DNA from 3 places in the Saccharicrinis carchari genome. Region 3 is predicted to be linked to each of the others. Evidence: riboswitches for the same ligand, from Rfam matches in the RefSeq annotation. Region 3 holds a riboswitch; each other region holds the start of a gene.
What was found. Region 3 has a riboswitch for cobalamin ahead of FN809_RS13580 (ABC transporter substrate-binding protein). Riboswitches for the same ligand answer to the same signal wherever they lie in the genome.
Positions count from the first base shown of each region.

Region 1: it holds a riboswitch for cobalamin, as region 3 does, so the genes downstream of both, FN809_RS01150 (TonB-dependent receptor plug domain-containing protein) here and FN809_RS13580 (ABC transporter substrate-binding protein) in region 3, are expected to answer to the same signal.
Region 2: it holds a riboswitch for cobalamin, as region 3 does, so the genes downstream of both, FN809_RS18165 (cysteine-rich CWC family protein) here and FN809_RS13580 (ABC transporter substrate-binding protein) in region 3, are expected to answer to the same signal.

Region 1 is NZ_FXTB01000001.1:333,391-337,654, forward strand. Features, by position in the region: gene ligA (NAD-dependent DNA ligase LigA) at 1-1,856, opposite strand, end outside; cobalamin riboswitch at 2,140-2,355, shown strand; gene FN809_RS01150 (TonB-dependent receptor plug domain-containing protein) at 2,463-4,264, shown strand, end outside.
Region 2 is NZ_FXTB01000001.1:263,331-267,594, reverse strand. Features, by position in the region: gene FN809_RS00910 (DUF5074 domain-containing protein) at 1-2,196, opposite strand, end outside; gene FN809_RS18165 (cysteine-rich CWC family protein) at 2,227-2,439, opposite strand; cobalamin riboswitch at 2,825-3,040, opposite strand; gene FN809_RS00900 (AMP-binding protein) at 3,170-4,264, opposite strand, start outside.
Region 3 is NZ_FXTB01000008.1:17,581-21,844, forward strand. Features, by position in the region: gene FN809_RS13570 (universal stress protein) at 1-441, shown strand, start outside; gene FN809_RS13575 (glycine betaine ABC transporter substrate-binding protein) at 466-1,353, shown strand; cobalamin riboswitch at 1,402-1,604, shown strand; gene FN809_RS13580 (ABC transporter substrate-binding protein) at 1,629-2,774, shown strand; gene FN809_RS13585 (iron ABC transporter permease) at 2,824-3,828, shown strand; gene FN809_RS13590 (ABC transporter ATP-binding protein) at 3,840-4,264, shown strand, end outside.

The DNA.
Region 1 (4,264 bases), on a different contig from region 3:
CGCGAAAAAGCGGAAAAAGTACCACTGATGACAAACGACTGATCCTTAAATTTTTCGCTGCTTTGCGTGGGGGCTTCGCTTTTAAAGTTAAGGCCCGCGGCTTTTAAGCGTTCCACGAGTGCGCGGTGATCGGTATCGGCAAAATAGTCAATTACACTTTGGGCTACTTTGGGGCCTATATCGTCTAAGGTGGTCAGTTGCTCCAGCTTGGCTTGCGAAAGTTTGTCAATCGTATTAAATTCTTTGGTAAGGGTTTTGGCAACAGTGGCACCCACGTGTTTTATACCTAAGCCAAACAATACGTTGGCATAAGGTGCATTTTTCGATTGGGCAATGCCATCCAACAGATTTTGGGTTGATTTTTCCTTAAAGCTGAATAGTCTTTTGTTTTCTTCGTCGTCCGATACACGGTTAATGCCAATGAGTTTATCATAGCTTAAATCATAAATGTCGCTCACATCCTTTACCAGTCCTTTTTCAAATAGCAAATCTACTACCTGCTCTCCAAAAGAGTCGATATCGAGTGCTTTACGGCTCACAAAATGCTCTATTTTACCCTTTAGCTGCGGAGGACAGGCCTTGTCGTTGGGGCACAGGTGCGCTGCCTCACCCTCAGGACGTATCAGGGGCGTGTTGCATTGCGGGCAATGACTGATAAATTGTACGGGAGCCGACATAGGATGGCGCGCACTTACTTCTACACGGGTTATTTTTGGGATTATCTCACCCCCTTTTTCCACATAAACCCAATCATTTTCGTGCAAATCCAGTTGGGCAATAATATCGGCATTATGCAACGAAGCTCTTTTAACGGTTGTTCCGGCCAGCTGAACGGGTTCCAGGTTGGCAACCGGGGTAATCCTGCCCGACCTGCCCACTTGATAATCGACCGAGAGGAGCTGGGTACGGGCCTCTTCTGCTTTAAATTTGTACGATATAGCCCAGCGGGGTGTTTTAGCGGTGTAACCCAGTTCGTTTTGCAGATGGATGTTGTTCACCTTAATCACAATACCATCTATCTCGAAGGGGAGTTTATGACGCTCTTTGTCCCAATGATTTATAAACGTGTATATTTCGGGCAACGAGGTACATATTTTATAATGTTCGGGAATTTTAAAACCCCAACTACGGGCCTGTTCTAAATTTTGGGAATGCAGGTTGCCGGGCAGATCCGGACCCAGTAGGTAATATAAAAAGCAATCTAACCTGCGTTTGGCCATTTCGGCACTTTTTTTCATTTTAAGCGATCCGGCAGCAGCGTTACGGGCATTGGCAAAAGGCGCTTCCCCTTCGGCCACTCTTAATTGGTTGGTTTTGATAAATTCGGCGAGGGGCATAAATATTTCTCCTCGTATTTCAAAATTGGCAGGGTAATCGCCTTTTAGGTGTAGGGGTATGCTTTTTATTGTTTTAACGTTAGCGGTAACATCATCCCCTTTTTCTCCGTCGCCGCGGGTAACGGCATGTTTGAGCCTGCCATTTTCGTAGGTCAGGCTGATGGATGTGCCGTCGTATTTCAGTTCGCACACGTATTCAATGTTGTCGCCTATGGCCCGGCTCACCCGCTGATAAAAATCTGCAATCTCTCCTTCGCTATAGGTGTTACCCAGCGATAGCATGGGATACTGGTGCGTAATCTGTTCAAAATCGTTGGATAAGTCGCTGCCCACTCTTTGCGTGGGACTATCCGGATCTTTAAATTCAGGATGCTCTTTTTCCAGCTTCATTAGCTCGTGCATCAGCGCATCGTAAGCATAATCCGAAATGGTGGGCTTGTTTAATACGTAATAGCTGTGGTTGTGTTGGTTAAGTTCCTGAGTGAGTGAGGTAATCCTGTTTTTTATATCGTTATTCATTATATAGGATAATTACAAATTTGGGTTTGTGCAAAATACAATTGCGTCTACGCTAAAGGGTGTTTTTTATTTTAAGTGGATCGTATTGTATTTTGTTGTTAAAATGGACAAAAGCCGTTATTACTTCTAATAACGGCTTTTGTGGAGCGCTTGCGACGCATCGCATCCGCCCTACAAATATACAACGCAAATAATTAAAATGCAATCAAGGTTTGCTCGGATTTAAAAGGCGGGATTTTCCATTTTTATAATCGCCACTGTTTTTTTAGCCGAATAAAAAGCATACTTTTGTAGCCGAATTGGTTCAAAGAAGTTTTATTCAAAGCTTATGCGACCAAAGAGGGAATGCCGTTAAAATCGGCAACAGTTTCCGCTGCTGTAAGTTCCGATCCGAACAATTCGGATAGTATGCTTTTTGTCAATCAGGCCACTATTAAAAATGGGAAGGCGACAAAAGGTCGGGATAAGTCAGAAGACCTGCCAATTCGTTATTCATTGTTCAAGGTATTCGGTATAAATACATGGCAAGATTTTCACTTCCCTGGTTGATTTCCGTTATTCAAGAGCAATACTTTTTGAAGTATTTTTTGCAGGATGAATAAAGTTATGTTACGTGTAATTTCGTTGTTTTTGTCTTTTTTATTTTATCAGGTGTCGGGTCAGCGAATAGATCTGGATACGATAAGAATAGATGAGGTGAGCATTGTAAAGTCGCGTATCAGCTATTATGCCGAAGCTGATAAAACGGTGCGTTTGGATTCTCTGACCATCAATCGTTATCAGGCTCAGGACCTGGGTGCCTTACTCACAAAAACCTCTCTGATAAAGGTTTCATCAAATGGGGGGGCAGGTAATGTGGCCACGGCAAGCATTCGAGGGGCAGCCTCAACCCATACTACCGTAAATTGGAACGGTATACCCATTAATTCTTTAACCACCGGGGTAACGGATCTTTCGTTGATAAATGTGGGGGGCTTCGATAAAATAGATCTTGTGTATGGAGCTAGTGGAGCGGTTTATGGAAGTGGCACGATGGGAGGAGCGATAAATATTTCCAACACCCCTGGCTGGGAAAAAAACTTGTCAATTGGTATTGCTTCCGAAGTGGGCGGATACGCCAATTATAGCGATCAGTTTTTATCTGGTAAAAACAAGCGCTTAATCAAAGCGCTCTCGTCCTTTAAAGAACAGCTGCTTGTAAAAGCTTCTAACCATAGTGTTTCGTATAGTGGACAATTGTTTGTACAAAAAAGTAAAAACAATTTCAAATACATCGATATCCATGATTTTGGACAACCTCAGGAACAGCTCAACCATAATGAGAGTCGTGTTATGGGCACCATTCAGGATATTCATATAAAACTAAATCGAAATTACTTTGGTGCTGGTGTTTGGTATCAGGTGAACGAAAAACAAATTCCCGGGAAAATGGGTATAGGGCCCCCGGTAAGTTTTCAAGATCAAAAAGATTCCTTGCTTCGTAGTTATTTATCGTGGAAAACGCTTTTAGGTTCGTTTAGGTTGGAGCTAAAGGCTGCTTACCTTTATGATTTTATGCGCTTTACAGATAAAGAGTCAGACAATAACGGGGGCTATAAAATATTTTCTGAAATATCTTCTAAGAGGTGGTTGAGCGACTTTAACGCGCGATACTACCTGGGGGCTAAATTGAGTGCCGACATGTCGGTGAAATACATGTACCTCAATGGTAGGACAAATTATTACAACAAAGACGAACAAGAGTATCGGTTGTCGGTGGCCACCAGATACAAAACAGGTAATTTTGTGCACTCGGGCTCTATAGGCAAAGAGTGGAATACGCTAAAAGATGCGCCGCTGACCTTTTCGTTTAGCTCGCTTTACAATTTAGATCATTGGTTTACAGCTCGCGTAAAATTAGGGAATCACTATAGAAGACCCACTTTTAACGAACGGTATTGGGAGCCTGGGGGCAATATAAATATAGATGCCGAAAAAGGCGAGAGCTACGAACTAGGCCTTTCTTTTCAAGGGCAAACGGCTTTGCACAGCAGTGTGACGGCCGACTTAGCCTTTTATGTAATCAATAATATTCAATCGATAGCCTGGCGACCAAAGGCGGGCGAATTGTTTTGGCAGCCCATCAACATAGGTCGTACCCTATCCAAGGGGGCAGAGTTAGAACTCAAGCACACTTTTGCACCATCAGCTTACCAATTTGATAATCGTCTGTCGTATGGTTATAATCACTCGTACAACAATGATAAAAACAGTGCTGAATATAAAAAAACAATTGCCTATAAACCCCGGCATCTCATAAAAGCATCGAGCAATTATATGCGTAATAATTGGAACATAGGTATATCCTATGCTTTTCAATCATCAGCTATCACATGGGAGAATGCAAGCATGTCTTCTTTTGGCATTGT
Region 2 (4,264 bases), on a different contig from region 3:
TACTTCGGCACCATCTGTTCCGTTAAATACATATAGGGTATTGTATTGGGAATTATGGCCCCAGCCACTTTTCATGCCTGTTGCATAAAGCAAGTTGCTTGATGGGTGAACTCGAATACCGGCACCATATAACTCCATACCCTCCTCAAGTGTAACAAAGGGCATGCTTAAAGAGTTATCATCGCCGATAATATACTTATAAATTTCAGTACTGCCCGACCATCCTGCTGGTTTTGCCCAATAAAGGGCATTTTCTGTGGCACTTGCGCAGAAGCTATTGGCGCTCCATGCAAAACCAAATGAAGATGGAATTTCGATACCCTCGGGCATGGTTATTACCTCCTCTTGCAACGTGTATGGGTTCACTTTAATTAACTGCGTGCCTGCTGCAATATATACCTGGCCATCGAAGGCCTGCACCACAGCACCATATGTGGTTCCGGTAATGGTTTTTTCAATCCGGTCAGTGGCTGCATCAATAATGTAAACTTCGGATTTTTTAACGGCAAACACATAAGCTCCGGCACGAACCATAATACCAACTTCGCCCCCTGTTCCTTCAACGATAGCACCAACTTTAGATTGTGCAATATCAAATAGGTAGATACCGTTTGAGGTACTGATATAACCTTTTTCAGGGCTTACACCCACAAAAGCCCTTCCGTCGGCAGAATTTCCCTGGTTAAATTCTGCTACAGTGGTTTGCTCCTGCATGTTAGCTGCATCTGCGGCAACAAGTCGGTTTCCTTGCTTAGAGATAAAGTAAAATTGATTACCATATATGCATCCAAACTGTGTGGTAGTACCTAAAGTTTTTCCCTCATTTTGTTGGCGATAAGCACGATAAACAAATTGATCATCCGAGGCCAGGTAGCTCACTGTACCTTCACTATGTCCAAACCAATCTTCGTTTACGATAAATACACCATTGGAATAATCTATATCACGAAGCTCAATAATAAAAGTTAGCTCGCTTGCATCACCGGAAGAGCTGGCCGTAACAGTAACTTGTGCAATACCTGTTTTACCACTAACATAATCGATATTCAGCTGAGGATTTTCACCGGAATCATCAATAGTTGTGGCCAACAAAATTTCATTGGCTTCCGAAGCTACAGCATAGCTAATTATTTCGCCCTCCTTAACTGTAAAATAATCTGATAGATTAATTATAGTTTGGGGTGCATTTTTAGGCAATAGAATATCATTTACGGGACGTGCAATAGCGGGGGCTTTGCTTAGCCTGACTTCGGCCAATGGGTCGCCCAGGTTACACGCATATACCTTACCATCGGCTGTAATATCACCCGTTGCTTTGAGCATACCAAACCAAGCGAAAGAAGAACCACCGTAGGTGCCTATTTTATTATAGTTTTGGGCTTGTCCTATATTGCCATCCCATACAGCAACATAGCTACCGCTGGTAAAATCATTGGAGTTAAATATCAGATGGCCGGCAGCATCCACGTCACAATCGTACGGGCCATTGCCGGCAATAAGGGTTAGCTCAGTACCATCGGTCAGGGTAAGATAACTATTGTCTGCCGCATCTATAATAGCCTTTATATCAGCACCCTCCCATTTATACATTGAGGTCTCACCCGTGGGGCTATACACCGCATTGAAAACACTTCCTTCAGAATCGATGGCCAATCCTGTTGAATTGCCACCTACCTCAATCAGTTTTTTATGATCGTTATTCCCTGATAAATCCAATAGCGAGATACAGTTTACATCGTTTACACCATCCCATCCTTCGGTATTTAAGCCCGATACATAATAATTACCATTATAACATTCCATATCAAAGTTACCGGGAAAAGTGGCTTCATGGGTCCAGGTACCCGTGCCTATATCCACACTGTATATCCTGTCGTCGGTTAATCCGCCGGTGGTATAACCAAGCCAAACTTTTGTTCCATCCGTATCAGCAGTAACAAAGCTCACCCAGCCGGAGTATTCAGGAACCTTTCCGAAATTATGCGTCTGTTCCATGGTGGTGAGGTCGTAACAATACAGGCCGTCGCTATCAATAGCATACAAGTTGTTGCCAAGTATATCATGACAGGCAAAAGCCTTGTCCACAACAATATCTTTGCCCACATAGTTAGCCGCTGTGTTAAACCAGCTGCTTTGTGCAAAAGTTCCGATGCTCAAACTTAAAAAAGTGAGCAGAAAAAAGTAAATTTGTTTCATAATGCAATTGTTAATTTTTAAATGATTGTATTATTGATTATTGGGAACGGCAGACAGTTTTGGCGAACACTGCCGTTCCTTTTCTATTTGTTGTAAACAGGCCAGGCACAAACAATCGGTATAATTATCACGGATAAATTGATAAGCTTGGCTTGATAATTTTATTGATTTACACTGACACTTTTGAATGTTGCTGCCCTTACACTCAAAACTACCCTTACATCGTGGACATTTCTTTTTCATACGGTATGCGGGTTTAAGGGTACTAGCAGGGTTTTAAATTGAGTGCAGATTATAGTATTGATAAAAAAAACCTTAAAGCACAACAAAAGAACAGCAATTATAAGCGGGAAATATTTTATTGAAAAATAGCGTACCCCAAACGTCGCCAGGGTACCAGGCATATATACTGGGGAATACGGTATGGTGCGGCTATATGCGGCCAGCAATACCAAAAGGGATAAAATCCCGTGGCATTGATTGATCTTTGAAAGATTGATTTTTGATTTTCCCATCACAACTGCTTTAATTAAACAATTAATTTGTTTGATTTTGCAGCTTACGATGGCTTAAAAAGGAAGTAGCATTAAACATCGTGCTGATAAGCTACCCGTTCACCGCAGGCTGCAAAATCAAATGTTCAATGGCAGGTCTTCTGACTTATCTCCACTTTAAAAAACCTTCTCGTCCCGATTTATCCGGACAATGGTTAAAAACTTTTAAAGCCGTTTTGAGAATTACAGCAGCGGGAACTGTTGCCGATTTGCGCGGCATTCCCTTTTAATTTCGGTTCCATTAGGCAATTGCCCGATGGAAATTGAAAACCAATGAAAGCGCGAATATAGGGTTTTAAATTAATTTAATTGCAAAAAACAAACAACTAAATTAGAGTGCAATTGGAAATGAAAGCAAAGCTAACAGATTTTAAACACCTGTCAGGCGTTTCAATCCGCCTAACTATATCAGCTAACAACTACCTGTGCGATACGCTTATTTCCCTGGCGGATATTTCACGCATTTCCACCTTGCGCACCTTACCGGTAACCGTAGTTGGAAATTCAGCTACAAATTTCCAGTGCTTGGGTATTTTAAAGGTGGCTATTTGGCCTTGACAATATTTCTTCAGCTCCTCCTGCTTTACCTGCATTCCATTTTTTAAAATAACCCAGGCCATCACTTCTTCGCCATATTTAAAGTCCGGTACACCAATTACCTGAATATCCTTGACCGCCGGATGATTGAGTAAAAACTCCTCAATTTCGAAGGGCGATATATTTTCACCCCCTCTGATAATAAGGTCTTTAATTCTACCTACTATTTTAACGTAACCATGCTCGTCCATCTGAGCCAGGTCGCCGGTATGCATCCATCCTCCCTCGTCTATCACAGAGGCGGTAGCTTCCGGGTTATTCCAATATTTTAGCATAACGGAGTATCCTCTGGTACATAGTTCACCTTTGGATCCGCGTGGCACTATTTTTCCGGTATCGGGGTCTATTATTTTTATTTCGATATGCGGATGAACCCTACCTACGGTTGTACATCTGCGATAATCATCATCATCTACAAAAGTTTGGGTGCTTACGGGCGATGTTTCGGTCATACCGTAGCAAATACCCACTTGTTTCATGTTCATCTTTTCTCGTACGTCTTTCATGGTTGATTCAGGGCAGGAAGCACCGGCCATGATACCCGTACGCAAACTGCTAAAGTCGAACTCAGGGAAACGTGGATGATTAAGTTGTGCAATAAACATAAGAGGAACACCATACAGTGAGGTGCACTTTTGATCTTGCACCGTTTGCATCACCACCTCCGCATCAAATGCCTCGCCCGTGAGTACCATACAGGCACCATGTGTTATACAAGCCATATTGGCCAGCACCATACCAAAGCAATGATACAATGGCACCGGAATACACACCTTGTCGTTTTCGTTATACCCTAACCGTCTACCTATAAAGTAACCGTTGTTCAGAATATTATGGTGCGTTAACGTAGCTCCTTTAGGAAAACCCGTAGTTCCGGAAGTGTATTGAATATTAATGGGATCGTCGAACTGCAAATC
Region 3 (4,264 bases):
TCAGAAATTGCAATGGAAACAGCCACTATGCTGGCAGCCCAGACTGGTGCTAATGTTTCTTCATTCCACGCTTATAAAATCCCCATCAGTCATTTCCCACAATACTCTGCCGAGGATGAAAAACGCCTGAAAGAAAAAATGACCAAACATGGCATCAAGGAATATGGGAGATTTATGAAGAAGCTAAAACTCAGCACAGACGATATTCCATGTACCTATGTCTATGATAGAAAATATAACGAAGCACATTTGTTGTATCACCACGGCCTGGTCAATAACATTGACTTGATTTTAATCGGGTCGAAAATAAAATCCGAATTAGCCAACATTATTCTTGATCGCACATCCGAAGATCTTGCCGATTCCGAAAAAAACATCAATGTACTCATCGTAAAAGACAGGAAACAGACACTGGGTTTTATGGAAGCATTATTTAAGTAAAAGCGAATAATAAAACTACATGATATGAAGCAAATTAGGAATTACATATTGTTAATGTGCATAAGCGTTGGAGCATTGGGTGCTTGTGACTTTACAAACACTAAAGAGGATGAGGGAAATGCAGTCAAGATGGTTTATACCGAATGGTCAGAATCGGTTGCAATAACCCATTTAGCCAAAGTTTTGCTTCAGGAAAAGCTTGAATACGATGTGACCATAAAACTTGCCAATGTGCATGATGTGTACGAAGACCTGGCCAATGGCCAAGCACATGTGTTTGCCGATGGGTGGCTCCCTGAAACGCATCGCACATATATTGAAAAATACCCATCGGGAGCTTTCGATCAAATTGGCATTATTTATCCCGGTGCCCGTACAGGACTAATCGTACCCGCTTATAGTAAGTATCAGTCAATCGGGGATTTAGCAACAGCATCAAGCTCCGAAATAATAGGAATTGAAGCGGAGGCCGGGGTGATGATGCACGCCAAATCAAGCATTGAAACCTATGGTCTTAAGAATACTAAACTACTTGAAATGGCCGAAGGTAAAATGCTTGTTAAATTTACGGATGCTTATAGTCGACGCAACGAAATTGTAATAACCGGTTGGGAACCACATTGGTTATTCGCACGTTTCGATGTTAGGTTTCTGGATGATCCAAACAATGTTTTTGGAGAAAAAGAAAATATAGTGGCGATGGGTACCAAGGCCTTTGCGGAACTCAGACCCCGGGCATACCGATTTTTTGAACGAATGCAACTATCTGAACAACAATTCAATAGCTTAATGTACTTTGTAAAGCAGTACGAAGATCCCGAAATCGGGGTTCGCGAGTGGATTAAAAAAAACGAGTATGTGGTTAACCAATGGATTAAAGGATTAAAGCCCGAACGTGAAAAAATAATGTAGATAAAGAACAAAAACCCACACCCTCCATTAATATCAAATAATTAATGTAATTTTGCGCAAATTGTTGGTGTTGCATATTGCAACGTAAAAGGGAATCCTGTAATCGGCAAAAACGAGAATCAGGAACTGTACCCGCAGCCGTATTCTACCCCATAAAAAGGGTGAGCAAAAAAATCACTGTCAGTTGAAGAACCGATGGGAAGATGCTCGGGAAAGAAAGTCGGAAAACCTGCCACAAGGATAATTATTCATTTAACTTTCGGGAGAATAAAGTAATGGGATTAACAAACAAAAGTATACTGGCATTTGCCCTACTCGTGATGTTGGCTTTAACGGCCTGCCAACCTAATCAGAACAATTCAAAAACAACGCAAGTTTACGACAAACCATCTTCGTTGTACACACCGGCTTATGCCAATCGATTCAGGATAAAGTATTACTCCGATCACAAACGCATAGAAGTTATCCACCCCTGGGACTCGGCTGCCCCCCCACTGGTTACCTTACTTTCAGGTGATGCCACATTCCTCAAAAACAATCCATCGGCCATAAAAATACCTGTAAAAAGATGGGTATCGGTCGCCTCCACACAAATCAGCTACGCGCATCAATTAAACGTGTTGGACCAATTGGTAGGCATGGCCGAGCCACAATATGTTTCTAACAAAAAGGTTCAAGCGGGCTTGGCCACAGGTAAAGTCAGAGACGTAGGCACCGCCTTTGCCCCCGACATAGAAATTCTGTTGGCCCTCAATCCTGATATGATGATGATATCTCCCTTTAAAGAGGATTTCTACGCTCCCCTGCGCAGTGCAGGCATTAAAATGACCACCAATAGCAGCTATCTCGAAAACACGCCTTTGGGCAGGATGGAATGGCTGGTTTTTGTAGCCGCCTTCTTTAACAAGGAAGGTGAAGCCATTGCCACGGTAAATGAGGTTGCCAATCGATACAATAAGGTAAAACAATTGGCGGCTCATGCCAACAACAAACCATGTGTAATGAGTGGTCAAATATATCAAGGTGTGTGGTACACACCCGCCGCACAAAGTTTCAATGCCAACTTTTTAAAAGATGCCGGCGTGCGCTATATTTTTAACGACAGACCCGGAACCGGATCTTTGAGCTACGATTTTGAAACAGTATATCAGGCAGCCGCCCATTGCGAGTACTGGATGATGATGGTAAACCGGGCCGAGGCATATAGTTATTCGGCCTTAAACGATGAAGACCCCCGATATGCCGATTTTGATGCCTTTAAAAATCGCAAAGTTGTATATTCCAATACACACCACTCCATGCTGTTTGAGAAAGGATTGCTGGAACCTGATGTTGTACTGTCGGATTTGGTACAACTTTTTCATCCTGAAATTAAAACAGGCTCCGCTCCTGTTTACTATCAAAAATTAAGCAAAGAGTAAAATAATTATGCAGGGAGAATTAGCGAAAGGCAGAAAAAACTATGCTTACATGGCTTTACTTGCATTGTTGGTATCGTTGTTTGTGCTCAATATTTCGTTGGGATCGGTTAACATACCGTTTACGGTAGTGCTAAAATGGATGGTGAGTAGGCAAATTGATAACGAGATATATCAGAACATACTCCTCAAATCCCGTCTTCCTCAATCTATCACAGCTGTACTGGCCGGTGCAGGTCTGGCAGCCGGCGGTTTGCAAATGCAAACCTTATTTCGGAATCCACTGGCGGGCCCCTCCATACTGGGCATCAGTTCGGGTGCCGGATTGGGCGTGGCCATTGTGGTGCTGCTGTTGGGTGCCTTACAGGGCATATCCCTGTCTGGCCTCGGTTGGTACGGATCGCTCACCATTACCGCAGCTGCTTTTATTGGGGCGTTTTGGGTTCTACTGGTGATTCTTTTTTTGGCACAAAAACTTAAAAATAATGCGATGCTCCTAATCGTGGGTATTATGGTAGGCTACGCATCCAGTGCCATTGTTGGTCTGTTACAGTTTATCAGCTCAAAGGAAGATGTGCAGTCCTTTGTCCTTTGGGGCTTAGGATCGTTCAATAACCTTTCGTGGGATAAACATGCTATTTTTATCCCCTTGGTGTTAACCGGTTTGCTCGGTTCCTTTTTTTTAATAAAACCCTTGAACATACTTTTGCTCGGCGAAAATTACGCGGCCAACTTAGGCTTAAATATCAAACGATCCAGGTTCAGCATATTGTTGGTAACGGGCTTACTTACAGCTAGTATTACGGCATTTTGCGGACCTATCGCCTTCCTGGGGCTTGCCGTTCCGCATCTTTCAAAAGGAATATTTAAAACTGCCGATCATTCTGTATTAATACCGGCCGTTATATTGTTTGGAGGAGCGCTGGCCTTGCTTTGCCATTTAATTGCACGTCTGCCTGGTTTTGATGGCACCCTGCCTATCAATGCGGTAACTTCGTTAATTGGCGCGCCTATAGTAATATACGTAATATTAAAAAGGCGCAGTTTAACGCAATAACAAACGGAAAGATGCAGCAGACAAAAAAATTATTTTTAAGAACCGACCAACTCACCATAGGGTACGACAAGCAGGCCCTGCCGCTGCACGAAAACATAAATGTAAGCGTTAAGCCCGGGCAGTTTACTTGTTTGTTGGGGCCAAACGGTGCCGGCAAGTCCACCCTCATAAAAACGCTTTGCGGATTTATTAAACCAATGAGCGGTCAAGTATGGTACGGCAACGAAAAAATTGAGCGCATCCCGGAAGCACAACGGGCCAAAAAGATAAGCGTGGTACTCACCGACAGATTAGATGTGCAAAACCTCAGCGTATTTGAATTGGTTGCATTGGGTCGCACACCGTATACCGGTTTTTTTGGAAAGTTATTGCCCCGCGACATCCAATTGGTTTACCATGCCATTGAAGAGGTAGGATTGAAAGGATACACTCAAAA